3 regions of the Chryseobacterium proteolyticum genome follow, and region 1 is predicted to be linked to each of the others. Evidence: riboswitches for the same ligand, from Rfam matches in the RefSeq annotation. Region 1 holds a riboswitch; each other region holds the start of a gene.
The links. Region 1 has a riboswitch for cobalamin ahead of ACJ5H0_RS14310 (TonB-dependent receptor plug domain-containing protein). Riboswitches for the same ligand answer to the same signal wherever they lie in the genome.
Positions count from the first base shown of each region.

Region 1 (6,233 bases):
AAATGTTCCTCATGCCATAGTGGAGAATTGTTTACGGATGAAAGTTTCCGCAATACAGGGATGTATTACAATAGTCAGTTTAAGGATGCCGGGCGTTATAGGGTAACATTGGATCAGGTAGATTGGATGAAATTCCGGGTACCCAGCTTAAGGAATGTGGAATATACAGCACCTTATATGCATGACGGGAGATTCTATACCCTGGATGCTGTTCTTAATTTTTACTCGGATAATGTAGAGGACAATCCTAACCTTGATCCGCTGCTTAAACAAAACGGACATATCGGACTCACGATGAACAATGCGGAGAAGCAGTCCATTATTGCTTTCCTGAAAACTCTATCTGATAAAGACTTTGTTACCAACCCAAAATTCTCAGAATAAATTTTAATCAAACATGAAAAACATTTTTTTTAATAGTATTGGGTTTATTTTTATGCCAAATAGCCTATGCAGAACCCATAAGAGACAGTTTGTATATTCCTGAAAATAGTTTTAACCCCAGCAAATTTTTTGATGATGATTGTGATGCTTGTGGCTGTGCTGCAGGAAATGGATCATCAGGATTTGAGTCTTTGCTTAATCCTCAATTTATAGGAATAAAATATTTTGCACAGCATTATAAAGCCAAAGAAAACCTTTTTGTGAATGATCTCACCCAGGATCAGTACTTCAATACCATCCAGTTATGGGGAAAAGTTCCCATTACGAAAAAGCTGAGTGTTTACGGGAGTCTCCCTTTTCAGTTTCATGAAAAAAAAACAATGCAGGGAGACATCAGAATTAATGGAATAGGGGATCTGAATGTAATGGGTATTTATCAGCTGATCAATTCTAAAGATGCATCTCACCAATTAAATGGAGGATTAGGAATAAAAGTTCCGTTAGGAAGATTTGATGAAAAAGGAATTACGGGAGTGAATCCGAGTTTCCAATTGGGAACAGGAAGCTGGGATTATCAGATGGTTGTGAATTATAAATACCAAAAGAACAAAGTTGCGGTAATTGTTAATACGGATTATACTGTTAAAGGTGAAAATAAGAAGTATTATCAGTTTGGAAACCAATGGAACTATGCAGCTACCGGATTTTATCAGCTTTATGCGGACAAAAAAATGATCTTTTCCGGGAAAGCCGGATTACAGGGAGAAGTATATGATAGGAATAAGCAATTTGATGAAGCCTTACCGGATACTGCCGGAAGTGCTTTATATGGAAAATTAGGCTTTGAACTTTCCTATAGTAAATGGAGCCTGGGTAGTGAACTGATGCTTCCTGCCTATTCAAATCTGGCCGGTGGAAACATTGAAGCTAAATCCAGATTCAGTGTGTTTATTAACTTTGGGATATAAAAATCAAATGAACATTCCGTTACTCATGTAACGGAATGTTTGTTTTTATTCTGTTGAAAATCATTTTATTAAGTATAATATTGTTTCTAAGAAGAATTTTCTATCTTTGCCGGAATCTGGTGAGCTGTAAAAGGCTTTTAAAAGGGAATCCGGTGTAAATCCGGAACAGACCCGCTGCTGTAAACTCTAAACCAAAATTTTTGATGTATATATCCACTGTTTTTAATGGGAAGGATTTCAAAAATGGAGTAAGTCAGAAGACCTGCCAGAAGATTAAAGTTTGATGCTTTCGTGGAATAAAGCTAAGGACAACAATGCTTCTGTGCAGCTATGGCTGTACAATGTTATTGCTGCTTTCTTATATCCATTAGTGTCAAGATTATTCTCAGTGAGCTAATGGAACCGAAATTTACTTTTACAACTAAAAAAATAATTATCACAATCCTTGTGCTAATTAACCAGCTTTATTTTTCTCAGTCAAGAGATAGTATAAAGGAAAAAGGGATCCTTCCGGTTACCATTATAAAAAAGATTTTAAAGAAATTCTTCCCGCTCAAACTCTTTCAGGAGAACAGCTGGAAAGGTTGAACAGCCAGTCCGTAGCCGATGCATTACGCTATTTTTCGGGAGTACAGATCAAGGATTACGGTGGAATTGGCGGATTGAAAACGGTTAATATCCGAAGCATGGGTAGCCAGCATGTCGGTGTTTTCTATGATGGGATTCAATTGGGAAATGCACAAAACGGGGTTATCGATCTGGGAAAGTTTTCGCTGGATGATATCGGAGAAATTTCATTATACAACGGACAGAAAAGTGAGATCTTTCAGCCTGCAAAAGATTTTGGATCTTCCGGCTCAATTTATCTCCAACCCAAGACTCCTTATTTTTCCGGAAATAAAAAAACGAATCTTGTACTTAGAATAAAAAACAGCTCAATCGATCTTTTCAACCCGTCATTTCGATTGGAGCAAAAGCTTTCAGATAAAATTTCCGTAAGTTTCAGCTCCGAATTTATACAGAGTGACGGACAATATAAATACAAATACCAGAAAAAACACCCTGATGGTACTATAGCCAATGATACAATTGCAACAAGATATGATTCTTATATTACTGCCAAAAGATTTGAGACCAGCCTGCAGGGAAATCTGAATAATGGAGACTGGAATGTCAGGGGCTACGGATATATTTCAGATCGTGGGATTCCCTCAGCAATTGTGAATAATGGTTTTGATCCGAAAGGACAAAAATTACTTGATAGAAATTATTTTGTTCAGGCTCACCTGAGGAAAAAAATATTTTCAAAATTTGAGACTCAGCTCAAAGCTAAATTTGCCTACGACTATACCCGGTATATGGATACGGTAAATGTAGCTGAAACGGCTTTAAAAACGGATAATACATATATCCAGAGAGAATTATATTTATCATCTTCCAATATTTACTCAATTACACCAAACTGGGATGTTAGTGCTAATGTTGATTTCCAGTATAATAATCTGGATTCCGATCTTAAGCTTTTCTCATTTCCCACGCGTTATACCTCATTGGTTGCTTTTGCAACCACTTACCAATGGAACCGGTTTAAATTTCTTGGAAGTGTTTTAGGCACTTTTATTCGGGAGAATGTTGAACGTAATTCCAAGTCGCCGGATAAGAGTGAATGGACACCCTCTGCATTTTTGAGTTACCAGCCACTGGCCTTTAAGAATTTAACTGTGAGAGCATTTTATAAAAGGATTTTTAGAATGCCGACTTTCAATGACCTGTACTATACCATGATCGGGAATGTTTTTCTTAAACCTGAATTTACCAATCAATATGACGTAGGTTTTACTTATCAGAAGACTTATAACCATCAGGTTCTGAAAAGTATTTACTTCAAGGCAGACGGGTATTATAACAAAGTGGAAAATAAGATCATTGCAGTGCCCACAACCAATCTTTTCAGATGGATGATGACGAATCTTGGAGATGTTCAGATCATAGGATCAGATGTGAATATACAGGCTGAGCTGGACCTTGGGAAAGTAATATTGAAACCATTGTTGAGCTATACCTACCAAAGTGCACGCGATTTTACTGAAAAAGGAGAGTCATATTATGGAGATCAGATTCCTTATGTGCCGTGGCATTCAGGAACTTTTACTTTGATGGCTGATTATAAGGAGTGGAGCTTTAATTATAGCTTTATGTATACGGGGAAACGTTATGATGCACAACAAAACAATATTGAATATAATCTCATCAAACCCTGGTATACGCACGATTTATCGATTCAGAAAAGGTTTAACTGGTATTCTCACCAGTTCAAGGTAAGCTTTGAGGTCAATAATACTTTGAATCAGCACTATGATGTGGTAAGGAACTATCCAATGCCAGGAAGAAATTTTAAACTTATTGTAAGCTATACATTATGAAAAAAATAAGCTATTACGTGTTCTTATTCATTGCGTTTTCACTACTGTCATGCAGAACAGATGAATACACTCCGAAAGAAGAAGTTGAGACGGGTCTTACACAACCGGAAAATACTGCAATCAAAGGTTTTTATGTTTTGAATGAAGGAAATATGGGGAGCAATAAATGCACTCTTGATTTTTTTGATTATACAACAGGAAACTACAGAAGAAATATTTATGCAGAAATTAATCCCAATGTTGTTAAAGAATTAGGCGATGTGGGAAATGATATTCAGATTTACGGAGGTAAATTGTATGTTGTGGTGAATGTGTCCAATAAAATCGAAGTGCTGGATGCAAAAACAGCAAAGCGAATCAAAACAATCCAGTTACAAAACTGCAGGTACATTAAATTCAAAGATGGAAAAGCCTATGCCAGCAGTTACGCTGGGCCTGTTGATATCAATCCTAATTCTCCTAAAGGAAAAGTTGTGGAGATTGATACGACTTCCCTTGCCATTCAAAGACAAGTTACCGTAGGATATCAGCCTGAAGAAATTGAGATTGTGGGAAACCAGCTTTTTGTAGCTAATTCAGGAGGGTATATGGTTCCAAATTATGATAAAACTGTTTCTGTGATCGATCTCAATACATTTACAGAAAGTAAAAAAAATAAATGTTGCAATCAACCTTCACCGCCTTAAAAAGGATAATTACGGGGATTTGTATGTAAGCTCAAGAGGAGATTATTACAATGTACCATCAAGTTTATTCCTCGTTGATGTAGCAACCGGAACTGTGAAAAAAGATTTTCATCTCGCAGTGAGTGAAATGACCATTGTGAATGATAAGCTTTATTACTATGGAAATGAATTCAATTATAATACCCATTCTTACACTAAAACTTTTGGAATTATTGATGTAAAGACCGAACAGGTGATTTCTGATAAAATTATCGATCAGGAATATGCAGATGCAATCAAGGCTCCTTATGGAATTGCTGTAAATCCCATTACTGAGGATATTTATATTACCGATGCGAGGAATTATGTATCCACGGGATTTGTCTATTGCTTTAATAAAAGTGGTCATTTTAAATGGAAAACGGAAGGAGGGAATATTCCGGCTCACTTTACCTTTTTATATAAATAACTGAATCTTAGATATGGACAGAAAAATTTTAAAAATAATACCTGCTGTACTGGTTATATTTCTTTTAACCGGAATATCAGGATGTAAAAGTGACAGAGATGAAGAGTTTTCATTTAAGGGATTGGAAGAGTCTTATACGATCAATCGTTTTAAGGTACTGAATATTCCCGCAAATGTTCCTGGCAAACTCACCTGGAGTATTAAAGATTCCATTATTTCTGAAGGATCCGAACTCGATTTTATCAGCCCTTACGCGAAGACATATCCACTGACACTGAAAATAGAACAAAATGGAAATGTGAAAACATATCAATCTACCATTATTGTAAATAAGGAGCCGGGTTCCTACAGTAAATATATTGCCAGTGTACTGGATTTCCGACCTGCAATAGGACAGTTTACCAATGAAATTCCTGAATATCTTGCTGGAAATACTGCCAATACTATGTTGCAAAAAGCCAGGGAATCTTTAATCGGCTCAAATTCCACAATGATCAGTTTAGGAGGATTCGGGGGCTATGTTGTTTTTGGGTTTGATCATACGATTCCAAATATGAACGGCCGGGATTTTAAGATTCTTGGAAATGCTTTCTGGGGAAATAATGCTAACGATCCACGTTCGGGTTCTTGTGAGCCGGGAATTATTATGGTGGCTTATGACAGAAATAAAAACGGGAAACCTGATGATAATGAGTGGTACGAAATTGCTGGAAGTGAATATTTTAAAAATACAACCGTAAAGAATTACAGCATCACTTATTTCAAACCCAATGAAACTAAACTTCCTGTTCCCGGAAGTGAGCCATGGCAAACTGATATCGAATATATTAAATGGCAGGATAATCAGGGAAATACCGGATTTAAAACCAAGAACGGGTTCCATGATCACAGCTACTTCCCTTTATGGATTTCTGATGCTTCTTACAGCTTGTCAGGAACTAGATTACAAAACAATTTTTACGATCAGAGTGGAAATGGGTCTTATTGGATTGGTAAATCATATGACTTTGGATACGCGGATAACGCTCCGAATAATGATGAGGCATCCAATATTGATATTTCCTGGGCCGTAGATAAGAGCGGGAAATATGTAAAGCTTCCGGGGATCGATTTTGTAAAAGTGCACACGGGAATCAATCAGGAAGCAGGCTGGCTGGGAGAAGTGTCTACGGAAGTAGCAGGAGCATACGATTTATACATAAAATAAAATTCAACAATAAATTTATTTAAAAATGAAAAAGATCTATCTTTTAACTTTACTGTTATTCTTTGCATTTTTCACGAATGCACAGGTCACAGTTCAGGGCGTGCCCCGAAATGACAT
Region 1 covers NZ_JBJLWK010000003.1:725,737-731,969, forward strand. Annotated here, with positions in the region: gene ACJ5H0_RS14300 (cytochrome-c peroxidase) at 1-384, shown strand, start outside; gene ACJ5H0_RS14305 (transporter) at 423-1,352, shown strand; cobalamin riboswitch at 1,453-1,636, shown strand; gene ACJ5H0_RS14310 (TonB-dependent receptor plug domain-containing protein) at 1,937-3,775, shown strand; partial or broken gene ACJ5H0_RS14315 (YncE family protein) at 3,772-4,909, shown strand; gene ACJ5H0_RS14320 (cell surface protein) at 4,923-6,116, shown strand; gene ACJ5H0_RS14325 (T9SS type A sorting domain-containing protein) at 6,142-6,233, shown strand, end outside.

Region 2 (6,233 bases), on a different contig from region 1:
CAAGTTTTACGTTTACTGCGTTTAATCCTTTTTCACTTTTTTGTACTTCAAAAGTTACTTTATCGTTTTCACGAATAATTCTTGTGCTTAACCCTGAAGCGTGTACAAAGATATCCTGTCCTCCGTCTGCTGGAGAAATAAATCCGAAACCTTTTGTTTCGTTAAAAAATTTTACTGTGCCTTCTTGCATTGTAATTGTTATTAAAAATTGTTGTTATTTATTATTTGATCAGTTGAATATCAATAGCAGAAAATCCTTTCGGAGATCTCTCTTTTTCAAATGATACTTTATTTCCTTTCTTTACGGGTTCCGCACAGTTGTTGGAATGGAAAAATACATTTTCCTTTGTTTTATCTTCTGTAATAAAACCATAACCTTTTTCACTGAAAAAAGTAATAATTCCTGATTTACGGATTTCCTCTTCAGGAATAGGAGCAGCTCCCAGCTGAATATCATCAAGGTTAATTTCTTGCGTCTCTTCAGGTGGAGTAGAAGTAAGTCTTCCGTATGAATCCACATACGTTAGCATTTCATCAAGTCCCTTTCCTTTATTGTTATTAGTTTTTCGTTCTTCACGGCGTAAAGCCTTTTCTTTTTGTTTTTGAATTTTTTTTCTTGAAATTTTCTTTTTTTAGAGAAAGAATCTGCCATAAATTAATTTTATTATTTAGTTATTATATTAAAGTACTGGAGCGGATCGGCGTTATAAAGCCTGTCCGTTTTTTCTTTTTTTCCTACGGGTATCACTGTATGATCTGCATTTTTTTCTATAGGTGTAGGTTTAATCTCCACCGGGTTGCTTAGCAATGGATCAGCAAATCTTTTAACCTTGTCTGATATGACCGAAGAAAAAAGTAAGGTTTGTCTTTTATGAGGAAGAAGTTTAATAACTTTCTTCACATCATTCACAAAATTCGTATCGAGCATTTTATCTGCTTCATCTAAAACCAGGATTTCAATCCTGGAAAGACTGATAGGTCTCTGATTGATTAATTCAAGTAAAGCAGCAGGGGTTGTTATAAGAACGTCCACTCTTACTCTTAAAGCGGCAAGCTGATTTCCTTGTGATGTTCCATCATGAATGGTCAACTGGGATAAAGGAAGATATTTACTGTAAATTCTGAAATCTTCTTCAATCTCCACCGCTATTTCTTGTGTCGGTGTTAATACCAGTGTCCGTATTTCTTTATGTTCCGGTGCGCTTTTCTTCAACAGCTGAATAACAGGCATGGTAAATGCTGCTGTTTTTCCAGGTTCCTTAGGTCCAAACCCCAAAATATCTCTACCCATCAAAATCTGCGGAATAACATCCGCCTGTATTTCTGTCGGTTTAGAATATCCTGTCTCTGTAGCGGCGCGGATAATGGGATTAATTAAATTTAAATTTTTGAAATTCATTGATAAGGTTTGCCGAATCTTCGACCTTTGACCAATTCTTTATCAGGAATTGAATATTTATTTTATTGTTGGTGTATCGGAAAAAAATAATTTTTCCCGTTGTTTCATTTGCTTTGTTCACCAATAATCTGAATAAATAAAGATCGTTGCTGAGTTTGCAATAGCGTGGCATGCCTCACATTAAATGAGCACCTCTATACGCCCGTAAACCCTGGAGCCTGCGTAATGGTCTTCTTTTGTAATTTCTACTGAGAGTAAATCTCCTAAAGGAGTAAAAGGATCTTCAAATTGTTTTTCTATTCTTTGTTTTTTAAAGTTGCCTGTATATATATTCATTCAAGAAATAAATAAGGGTTAATTTTTGGCAGCTGAAAAAGCAAAAACTGAAAGAAAAAAATAAGTATTCTAAACTGTAACAGATAGCAAAGGCAGAGGCCTGGTTATTTATTAAGTGCAAAGATACGAAAAAATAAGGGATAATCGATGTTTTAATTAATTGATTTTCAAAAAATTGTTTAAAAACAGCTTTTAGCCATAAAGAATCGGGCTTCTGTTTGTAAATATAAGGTCAAAATCTTTTGTAATGGGTTGTTTTTTTAATTAATGTATTACATGATCCTGTCAGCAACATTATATTTGCTAACAGGATCTGTTTGTTGAGGTTGCTTTTCCTCCTCTAAGCTAAGAAAATTAAAATATTGTCCACATCTGTTCCAAAAAATAACAATGTAAATATGAGAAAGGAATAGTCTTATTTACTTCAGCTTCAGTTCGTATATTTTTGCGGGGAGTGAAAATGCTTTCAGGGTGGTCGTTTTTATAAATTCAAATCCAACCGAATTGAAGAATGAGAGCATGGGATCATCTTCAGTTATGCTGATCCAGATACGATCTGTAAAAGTAATAGCTGATCTGCTTTTGTTCCATAATGATTGTCTTATTTCAGGCTGATCATATTCAGGAAGGATAGAAAAATCAATTATTTCCGTCATTCTCTCCCCTTCGGTTGCTTCCGGATATAATGATCCGCTTTTAAAAAGGCAATAACCGACGGGTTCATGATCTGCAAATACCATAATGAGCTGGGTGGATAAGTCATTCAGGATATTGATCATTTTCCTGTATTCTACATTTTCGGCAAGGTATTCTTCAATTTTTTTCCGATGAAACTTTTCCAGAATAGGTATTTCTGATATAAGGTCTCATGACAGCAAAAAGGTGATCGATTCCCTGGTCTGATCCTACGGTAAATTTGGATATAATTTCCATTATGATTCTTTTTTTACCCAAAGCTAATGGATTATTAAACTGTTGTATGAGTACAGTTGAGTACAATTGAATCAGTACAGTTGGTTTTTAATCATTTGTGCAAACACATTTGTACATTTGCTATGAAAAAGATGAAACGCCATGAAGACGTACAGATATGAGATTTTTACCACTGCTATTGAAGATAAAATAAAGACTGGAATGTTAAAGCCCGGCACCCGTCTACCGTCTGTGAGAGAGATTAAAGAAAATTATCATCTGAGTACAAGTTCGGTTCAAAGTGGTTATGATCATCTGGTGATGAAAGGATGGGTGAAAAATATTCCCCGTTCCGGTTATTTTGTAGCAGCTGATATTCCACAAATAAACAGTGAAATCTTACCACTTTACCCAGTCTCAAAAAATGAAGTTTTCAATAAAAACGTTGCTCTGATTTCATCAAGAAATAAGCCCTCCGAATATACCTCATTTAATTCGGCAGCACCTACGGATCTTTTGATTCCGCAAAAGCTCATTTTAAAAAAAAATGCAGGAAGTGATCCGCGAAAAAGGGACTTCACTTCTTCGCTACTATCCTGCTAACGGGTCATTAGAACTAAGAGATCTTATCGCTAAACGTGCTTCTCAATATGGATACACATTGCATCCTGAAAAATTAATCATTACAGATGGAGCATTGCAGGCACTTTACATTGCCCTGGCATCTGTGACAAATGCCGGTGATCTCATTGCTGTTGAAAGTCCGTGCGTTTTTTCTGTTTTGGAAGTAATTGCCAATCTGAAACTTAAAGCCATAGAAATTCCTGTCCGGGATAGAGATGGTTTTGATACGGGATATTTAAAAAAGATATGCGCGGATCATAATATCAGATCTCTTGTAGTTACACCTAATTTTCACAATCCTACCGGAATTCTGATGTCGGATATTGTAAAAAAAGAACTGCTTTCCATTGCGGAAGAATATGAGTTTCCGATTATCGAAAATGATATTTACGGAGACCTTTATTTTGGCAATGAGAGACCTTCGGGGATTGGGAGTTTTGATACCGGTGGCTGGGTAATAACTTTTTCTTCTTTTTCTAAAACATTGGCTCCCGGTATTCGCCTGGGATGGATGCATTCGGGAAAATTCCATGCGGAAGCAGAGAGAACCAGGTTTGCCTTAGGAAGATCTGTTGCTCCGGTATATCAGGAAATGGTCATTAAACTGCTTGAAGACCATAGCTATGATAAACATTTGCGTTCATTTCGTAAACAGCTATATAAGCAGGCTAAAGATGTGCTAGAGGTATTAAAAAGCCATTTTCCGGATGGGTCTTATTTTGAAGATCCTCAGGGTGGATACAGCATTTGGGGAAGTTTGCCTGAAGGAGTGGATATGGAGAAATTTTACGCTTATTGCGAACAGCAAAGAATATTATTTACTCCAGGAGAAATTTTTAGTCTTACCGATCAGTTCAGGTACCATTTCAGGATTATTTTTGCAGAACGTATCACATCCCATAGCCTGTTGGCTTTGCAAAATATAGGTGAGAATTTGAAACAGATATTGTGAGTGTTTTTCCGGCTTTTATCTGTTAATTCAGAATCATATTTTCATATTGAGAGCATATGCTTTTCTCAATAATCGTGTTTGTCGGATTTTTTTTGCAAGTGGCTTTTACATAATCAAGATCATTTTGATTATGATTTTGAAAATTGAAAATATATTTATAATGCCTATTTTCAAAGAATTACGAATTCCTAACTGTTGTTCGTAAATAATTATTTTCGTGTTTCAATAAAATACCTATATTTACCACCAAGGAGTTCATTTATACTTCTTTATCAACCGGAATTGGTTACACTTAGCTGTGAATTAAAAGGGAATCGTGTGTGAATCACGAACTGTCGCGCAACTGTAAGTAACACTCAAAAGGTTTTTATCAATCAGGGTTCACTGTTCTTTTTTTGAATGGGAAGGACGATAAAAATTGTTACAAGTCAGGAGACCTGCCTATTTCGAATTGACGATGCTTTCGCGATCTGAAGCTTATAGTCAGGTATGATACGATGTGATAACAGTGCCCGATATCTTTTTGTGTACATTATCATTTTTAAGAAATGGTTTACAGGTTTTGCTTTTCAGGGCTGTATCATTTCTACAGCTTGCTCGTATTAGTCCCTTTCCATAATTTTCTCTTTTACAAAGTATTGTGAAGTTTTATCAGCACCTTTTATATTGATTTATAAGCATTACAGGCTGATGGCAGCAATCTTTGACCGGATTGTTATTACATGAAAATGTAATGAGGCTGTTCAACCATTCATTAAGGTTTATAGGTCGTTTAATTATTTTAATCATTTAAAGAATAATCTTTCTTTAAATTGTTGGAAGAATGTGAGTTAAAATACATCAAAACGAACAATAATATTAAAGATGAGTAAAAATGTAAGTCTAGAGTCTGCCGGATTACGTTTCCGGGAGACGATGCAAAAAGAAAACCCTCTTCAGATTGTCGGGGCTATCAATGCCAATCATGCATTGCTGGCGCAACAGGCAGGATTCAATGCTATTTATCTTTCCGGAGGAGGAGTTGCTGCAGGATCGTTGGGAATTCCGGATCTGGGAATTACGACCCTTGAGGATGTTCTGATCGATATTCAACGAATAACCAATGTATGTGATTTACCTCTATTGGTGGATGTAGATACGGGGTTTGGTCCTTCGGCATTCAACGTAGCAAGAACTGTAAAATCATTAATTAAAGCCGGAGCAGGTGCTTTGCATATTGAAGACCAGGTGGGAGCGAAACGTTGTGGGCACCGTCCAGGTAAAGAAGTGGTAAGCAAAGAGGAAATGGTAGACCGTTTGAAGGCTGCTGTTGATGCTCGGACGGATGAAAATTTTGTGATCGGGGCACGTACTGATGCTTTTGCCAATGAAGGGCTTGAAAAAACATTGGAAAGGGCTGTTGCCTATAAAGAAGCCGGAGCAGATTTCATCTTTGCGGAGGCTGTTCCTGATTTAAGCTATTATCAAAAGTTTGTAGACGCTACAGGTATTCCTGTACTGGCCAATATTACAGAATTCGGAATGATTAAAATGTATACTGCTGATGAACTGAAAGATGCGGGAGTCGGTTTGATTTTATATCCCCTTTCTGCTTTCCGGGCGGCAAATAAGGCAGCACTGAATGTTTACGAGCATATCCGGAAAGATGGAACCCAGGCTCATGTAATTGATACCATGCAGACCCGGGAAGAGCTTTACAAAAGCATTGGATACCATGATTACGAACAAAAATTAGATAACCTATTTAAACAGAACAAGAATGTCAATGAATAACGAACCAACATTTAAGCCTAAGAAAAGTGTAGCGCTTTCCGGGGTTGCCGCAGGTAATACTGCACTTTGCAGTGTAGGAAAAAGTGGAAATGATCTCCATTACAGAGGTTATGACATTTTGGACCTCGCAGAAAAAGCAGAATTTGAGGAGGTAGCCTATCTTCTTATTTACGGACAGCTACCAACAGGAGCCCAGCTAAAAAACTATAAAGCCAAATTGAAATCACTGAGAGGATT
Region 2 covers NZ_JBJLWK010000004.1:144,674-150,906, forward strand. Annotated here, with positions in the region: gene ACJ5H0_RS16425 (cold-shock protein) at 1-190, opposite strand, end outside; partial or broken gene ACJ5H0_RS16430 (cold shock domain-containing protein) at 222-652, opposite strand; gene ACJ5H0_RS16435 (DEAD/DEAH box helicase) at 665-1,399, opposite strand; gene ACJ5H0_RS16440 (hypothetical protein) at 1,580-1,735, opposite strand; gene ACJ5H0_RS16445 (hypothetical protein) at 2,155-2,514, opposite strand; gene ACJ5H0_RS16450 (GntR family transcriptional regulator) at 2,810-3,250, shown strand; gene ACJ5H0_RS16455 (aminotransferase-like domain-containing protein) at 3,195-4,223, shown strand; cobalamin riboswitch at 4,490-4,682, shown strand; gene prpB (methylisocitrate lyase) at 5,088-5,996, shown strand; gene prpC (bifunctional 2-methylcitrate synthase/citrate synthase) at 5,989-6,233, shown strand, end outside.
Region 2: linked by a shared signal. The riboswitch ahead of prpB (methylisocitrate lyase) and the one ahead of ACJ5H0_RS14310 (TonB-dependent receptor plug domain-containing protein) in region 1 are both predicted to bind cobalamin.

Region 3 (6,233 bases), on a different contig from region 1:
TAGGGATGATCATGTTGATTGGTCTTGTGGCGAAGAATGCGATCCTGATTGTTGACTTTACCAATGCTAGAAAAGCTGCAGGATCAAATACACACGATGCCTTGATTCAGGCTAACCATGCTCGTCTTCGTCCGATTCTTATGACAACCATCGCGATGATCTTCGGGATGTTGCCAATTGCATTGGCGAGTGGAGCAGGAGCTGAATTTAATAAAGGTCTGGCTTGGGTAGTTATCGGTGGTTTAACATCGTCTCTATTCCTTACCTTGATCATCGTACCAGTAGTATACTCTCTGTTTGATTCAATTCTACGAAGAATGGGTCAGCATGAGAAAACAGACTACGAGGCTGAAATGAAAGCTGATTACGAGCACAGAGAACTAAGTGATGACGGATTTACTCCTAAACATTTAGATTAAAATAACAACCTTAATTAACCGAAAAAGCGTATCATTTTTGATACGCTTTTTTGATTGTTCCCTGTGCTGCCAACAAAATTTTAAACTCTATTCTCCACAATAAAAAAGGCTTCCAGAATAAACTGAAAGCCTTCCCTTTTATTTTATACAAAAAATTAATCTGCCATGGCTTCACCTGACTTTCTGTAGATGAAGTTTCCGTAAATGTGTCTTCTTGCAAAACGGCTTGGTGAATCAGCATTTACCATTTTGATATAGGTGTTTCTTGGTACTCCCAGGTATTCATACATCATTCCGTTTAAATGCTGGATCTTCAGAACCTGTTTTTCAAAATAGAAATCGTGAATATTAGATTTTGTAGTTGTTTCTACATATTCCTCCTTATACTTTTCCTGTGTTTCAGGGTTAATGCTCACCAAAAAATGGTAAGCTTCAATCACAGATTTGCTTTTTTCTTCAGCTTCCAGTTTCCCGGCTTCATCGTTGATGAATTTATCAGGATGAGAATCTTTCATCGTATTTCTGTAAATGGTTTTTAACTCCTGTAATGTTACTGTTTTATCTACCCCAAGAAGCTTTCTATGTTCACCAACTCTTTTCATATCTATATATTTTATTGATTTTAAGGATTCTATGTAATTGTTATATCCATAAGTATGAATGAGTACAATGCTATTTTAGATTCCATAGTATAATCCTTTTTTTGGGGTGCAAAATTAGGTAATTAATTCCAGAAAATCATAACTTATTCATTATTAATTTATTTGAAGTTTATTTCGGTATTATAAAATACCAGAAAAGTCAATAATTTTTGAAAGTATTTTAGACATATTTATGCAACATTATTTAGGATTTGATTCTTTTATATATAAATTTCTGAGAAGTTTTTTTATTCCTCTGTAGGTATTATTATTTTGCTTTTACTTAATGAAGATATTTTCGAAATGATTTTTAAGAGAATTTTTGTCGGGATAACTTTCATTTCTTTTTGGTAAATATATTTTACTACCTTTTAGATTTGAGTAATAATTATCTTTAAAAACTTTGTGACTTACTTCAATAGTATAGTTTTCAGGGTTTATACTTATTAACCCTAAATCAAATAAAGTATGGATATCTGAACGCAATAAGAGACCATTTTGTATTTTATTAGTGTTAGAGCCTTTATAAGGATATATATGTGCAGCTTCTAACATTTCAATAATTTCGCATCCAGTTACTGCACATTTTTTTATTATATGTTTCAATAAGTTTATTTCTGAAATTTTTTTGTCCCCTTCTTAAATGAATATAAACAGCAATTTTTTTTTCTGTCATCTTTTATAGTTTTGAAATTAAAGTGCTCAATTTCTTTTTGATTAATAGATGACATTAAATAATCATTAGCCTGTAAATAGCTAGAATCTTCTATTAACGATAAATTATAAAGGCAAATACTTAGTGATCTACTTATATGGTCTTCTAACTCATAATTATTTTCTAGTTTATAATAAAACTCTTTAGGGTTTTCGAAAACATTGTTATATTTGGTATTTTGTCCGCCTCCGTCAACATCAATTTTAGGGGCTATTTTTCCTTTTTTTTCTAAGCTTTACATTTAATCCTTTTGGATTTGTTTTAGATTCTAAACATCCTACAACAGCTCCTTTACCTGCTTTATCAAAACATATTGCTACATAAATACCATTTGATACTTTTTGATTAGGGGGTAAAATACAGATATGTGTTACATGTGGGAAGTTAGCTGCTCCTTTGGAAACCTCTATGGAAAGATTGATACCATTAAAAATTTTATATTTACTTTCTAATTCTTTTTTAAGGTTTTTAAGAGAATTTTTAACATTCACTAAAATTGGGTCGTCAGTTTTAATGACTTTTCCCTTTACTATAGGATTTTTTTGGCGAAATTCACATATTTCATTAAAATGTTCAATCATTAATTTTTTAAGTCTAATCTAAACTTTTTAAAAATTTATTCCAAATTTTATTTATTACCTTTAAAATAAACAAAAAAAACAGAAGCTTACACTTCTGCCTTGCAACATAAAAAAAATAATAATCAGCTTCTAACTAAACTTTCTCAGTCGAATAAGCTGCAGCCACTTCTTTCGAAGCTGCTACCATAGCGATCAATGCTTTTTCTGTTTCCTCCCAATGACGGGTTTTCAATCCGCAATCCGGATTTACCCAAAGCTGTTCTGCCGGGATTACGGCTTGTGCTTTTTTCAGCAATGCAACCATTTCCTCTTTTGATGGAACTCTTGGAGAGTGAATGTCATACACTCCGGGGCCGATCTCGTTTGGATATTTAAAGTCTGCGAAAGCATTCAATAACTCCATTTGGCTTCTTGAGCATTCTATCGTGATAACATCGGCATCCATATCAGCGATATTGTGGATAATGTCATTAAACTCGGAATAACACATATGCGTGTGGATCTGTGTAGCATCCTCGACACCGCTTGCGGAGATTCTGAAAGCTTCTACAGCCCATTGAAGGTAATTTTGCCATTCTGCCTCACGCAAAGGAAGACCTTCTCTGATAGCTGGTTCATCGATCTGGATAATTCTGATTCCTGCTTTTTCAAGATCGTTTACTTCATCACGGATTGCCAAAGCAATCTGCTTACAGGTGGTAGAACGAGGCTGATCATCACGTACAAATGACCATTGAAGAATGGTTACAGGGCCGGTCAACATTCCTTTTACCCATTTTTGAGTTAATGACTGGGCATATTGCGACCAGTAAACCGTCATTGGCTGAGGCCTGTGAACGTCTCCATAAATAACCGGTGGTTTTACACAGCGGCTTCCGTAGCTTTGAACCCATCCGTTTTGAGTAAATGCAAATCCTGCGAGCTGTTCCCCAAAATACTCGACCATATCGTTGCGTTCAAATTCTCCATGTACCAATACATCAATTCCGATTTCCTCTTGCCATTGGATGGTTCTCTGTGTTTCTTCTTTAAGCAGCTGATCATATTTCTGGGCGGTAAGATCTCCTTTCTTGAATTGAGCTCTCCAGCTTCTTACTTCTTTGGTTTGAGGAAAGGACCCAATTGTTGTTGTTGGAAATAAAGGAAGCTCCAATGCGTTCTGCTGTGCTTCTTTTCTCACATTAAAAGGACTGTTTCTCTGTGCGTCACTTTCTGTAGTTACGGTAACACGGTTTTTCACATCCTGATTGTGAATTAGTGTTGAAACTTTTCGGTTTTCAATAGCTTTTTTATTTTCAGCTAATTCCTGTAAAGTATTGTAATCCGGGTTTTCTGAAGCTAATTTTTTTTAAGGTAACAATTTCATAAACTTTTTGCCTGGCGAAAGCCATCCATTGTTTGATCTCCGGAGATAGTATATTTTCATTTTTCTCCAGGTCAAGATCGAAAGGAGAATGAAGTAATGAACATGACGGTGCAATGAAAACTCTTTCAGAACCTAATGCTGCAATAGCTTTTTTGATGAAAACCAGAGACTGATTGAAATCGTTTTTCCAGATATTTCTTCCGTCTACGACTCCTAATGAGAGGATTAATGTTTCAGGAATTGCATTGATGACCTCATCCAATTGTTCCGGGGCTCTTACCAGATCAATGTGTAGTGCATCAACAGGTAGAGTAGTGGCCAATGAAAGGTTATCTTTTAACCCATCAAAATAGGTGGTCACAATAAATTTAAGGTTCGGAAACTGTTTGGCAATTTCAGCATAAATGTTCTGGTAAACTTCTTTTGCTTTCTGATCAAGGTCTAGTGCTAAAAACGGCTCATCCAGCTGAATCCATTCTGCTCCGTTGTTTTCAAGCTCTTTTAAGATCTCAACGTAAACCGGAAGCAGATTTTGTGCTAAATCCAATTTATCAAAACCTTCTTCTTTTTCTTTTCCTAATAATAAATAGGTTACCAATCCAAGGATAACAGGCTTTGTATGAATTCCTGCTTCCTTCGCTTCAATAAACTCATTAACGATTTTATGGGAGAATAATTTGAATTGCTGATCTTTTTGGAATTCTGGAACGATATAATGATAATTGGTATCAAACCATTTTGTCATTTCCATGGCTGTAATATCGTGCCCTTCTTTCTGATAACCTCTGGCCATAGCAAAGTAAAGATCTAGCTCATTTGGTGTAATATCCTGATAACGGGAAGGAATAGCTCCAACAGACAATGTCATGTCCAATACCTGATCATAAAAAGAAAAGTCATTGGATGGAATCAGATCAATTCCGGCTTCTTGTTGTAGTTCCCAGTTTTGCTTTCTGATCTTTTTTCCTGCCTCTAAAAGTTCCTGTAACGATGTTTTACCTGCCCAATATAGTTCGCAGGCTTTTTTAAGTTCTCTGTTGCTACCGATTCGCGGATAGCCAAGGATGTGTGTTTGCATTTTCTTTAAACTTTTAATTAAATTTTGGTTTTAAAAGTTCTTATAATGCTTCATAACGCAATCGGGAAATAGTTTTTAGCAATAGAGAAGATACAATATAGACGTAATTTTCCCAGTGAAGAGTAGATTGTTAGGTAACCTGAAATTAATTTTCATAAAAAACATTACGTTTAAACTCAAATAAATTCTGAGTTAAAACCCAATCCAATACGTTCAAAAGTATCATCTGTATGACCAAAAGCTTCAGACCGCGAAAGCATTGTCAATTCGGGACAGGCAGGTCTCCTGACTTGTAACAGTTTTTGTCATCCTTCCCGCTTGTGGCAGTGGATATTCAGGGACAAAAACCTCTGTTGTGTTACTTACAGTTGCGCGACAGCTCGTGATTTTCACACGATTCCCTATTAATCTACCTTAAGTAAAACCTTTTCCGTTTGATGAAGTATGTTAAAGAACAAAATAGGGTGTAAAGGTATTAATTTAAGATGTTTAATTGGCTTAAATGTAAAAATTAAGGATATTGTTTTGTTTGAATTGAATTTGTAAGTTATTTATTCTGTAAATTTGAAAATATAAATCGAAAAAAGAATATTATCCTGTGGAAAGACTAGACGATAAAGACCTTCAATTGTTAAGGATCCTTCAAAAAAATGCAAAATTGACCGTTAAAGAATTGGCAAAGGAAATTAATCTTTCTCCATCTCCTGTTTTTGAGCGTGTTAAAAGGTTGGAGCAGGAGGGTTATATCAAACATTATGCGGCTGTCCTGGAAGCTGAGAAACTGAATCGTGGTTTTACAGTTTTCTGTCAGGTTAAATTAAAGATCCACGACAGGTCTGTGGGAAATGATTTTGTACAGGAAATTACACTGATAGACGAAGTTGCGGAATGCTATAATATTTCGGGCGATTTTGATTTCCTTCTCAAAGTTCAGGTACGCGATATGAAACACTACCAGGATTTTGTATTTAATAAATTAGGTTCCGTCGACTCGATAGGAAGCACACACAGTACTTTTGTAATGGCAGAAGTGAAGAATAACCATGGAGTTACTATATAGAGTACATCTCTTATTAGATTTTTTTTTCCTCTGATCCTGCTTAATGATACAGAAGTGATACCAAGATAAGATGCAATATAATACTGAGGAACCCGGCGGAAAATCTCGGGGGATTGCTTTATAAGCTCATTATATCTTTCCTCTGCAGAATCTTTTATACGGGAAATAAAGAGCTTCTGATATTTAAGTAAGCGTTCCTGTAGATAGCTGTAATAAAGTTCCTTGCTGTCCGGATTATTTTCAATTATTTGTCTGAAATCCTCAATAGAAGTGCTGTATACAGTACAGGGTTCTATCGTTTCGATATTATAAATACTTGGAGAATTATAAAACAAACTTTCCCACGACGAAATAAAGTTTCCTTCAAACAAAA
Region 3 covers NZ_JBJLWK010000001.1:966,036-972,268, reverse strand. Annotated here, with positions in the region: partial or broken gene ACJ5H0_RS04525 (efflux RND transporter permease subunit) at 1-419, shown strand, start outside; gene ACJ5H0_RS04520 (KTSC domain-containing protein) at 575-1,021, opposite strand; gene ACJ5H0_RS04515 (HNH endonuclease) at 1,340-1,666, opposite strand; gene ACJ5H0_RS04510 (hypothetical protein) at 1,979-2,356, opposite strand; partial or broken gene metE (5-methyltetrahydropteroyltriglutamate--homocysteine S-methyltransferase) at 2,490-4,800, opposite strand; cobalamin riboswitch at 5,059-5,244, opposite strand; gene ACJ5H0_RS04500 (Lrp/AsnC family transcriptional regulator) at 5,399-5,860, shown strand; gene ACJ5H0_RS04495 (Crp/Fnr family transcriptional regulator) at 5,752-6,233, opposite strand, start outside.
Region 3: linked by a shared signal. The riboswitch ahead of metE (5-methyltetrahydropteroyltriglutamate--homocysteine S-methyltransferase) and the one ahead of ACJ5H0_RS14310 (TonB-dependent receptor plug domain-containing protein) in region 1 are both predicted to bind cobalamin.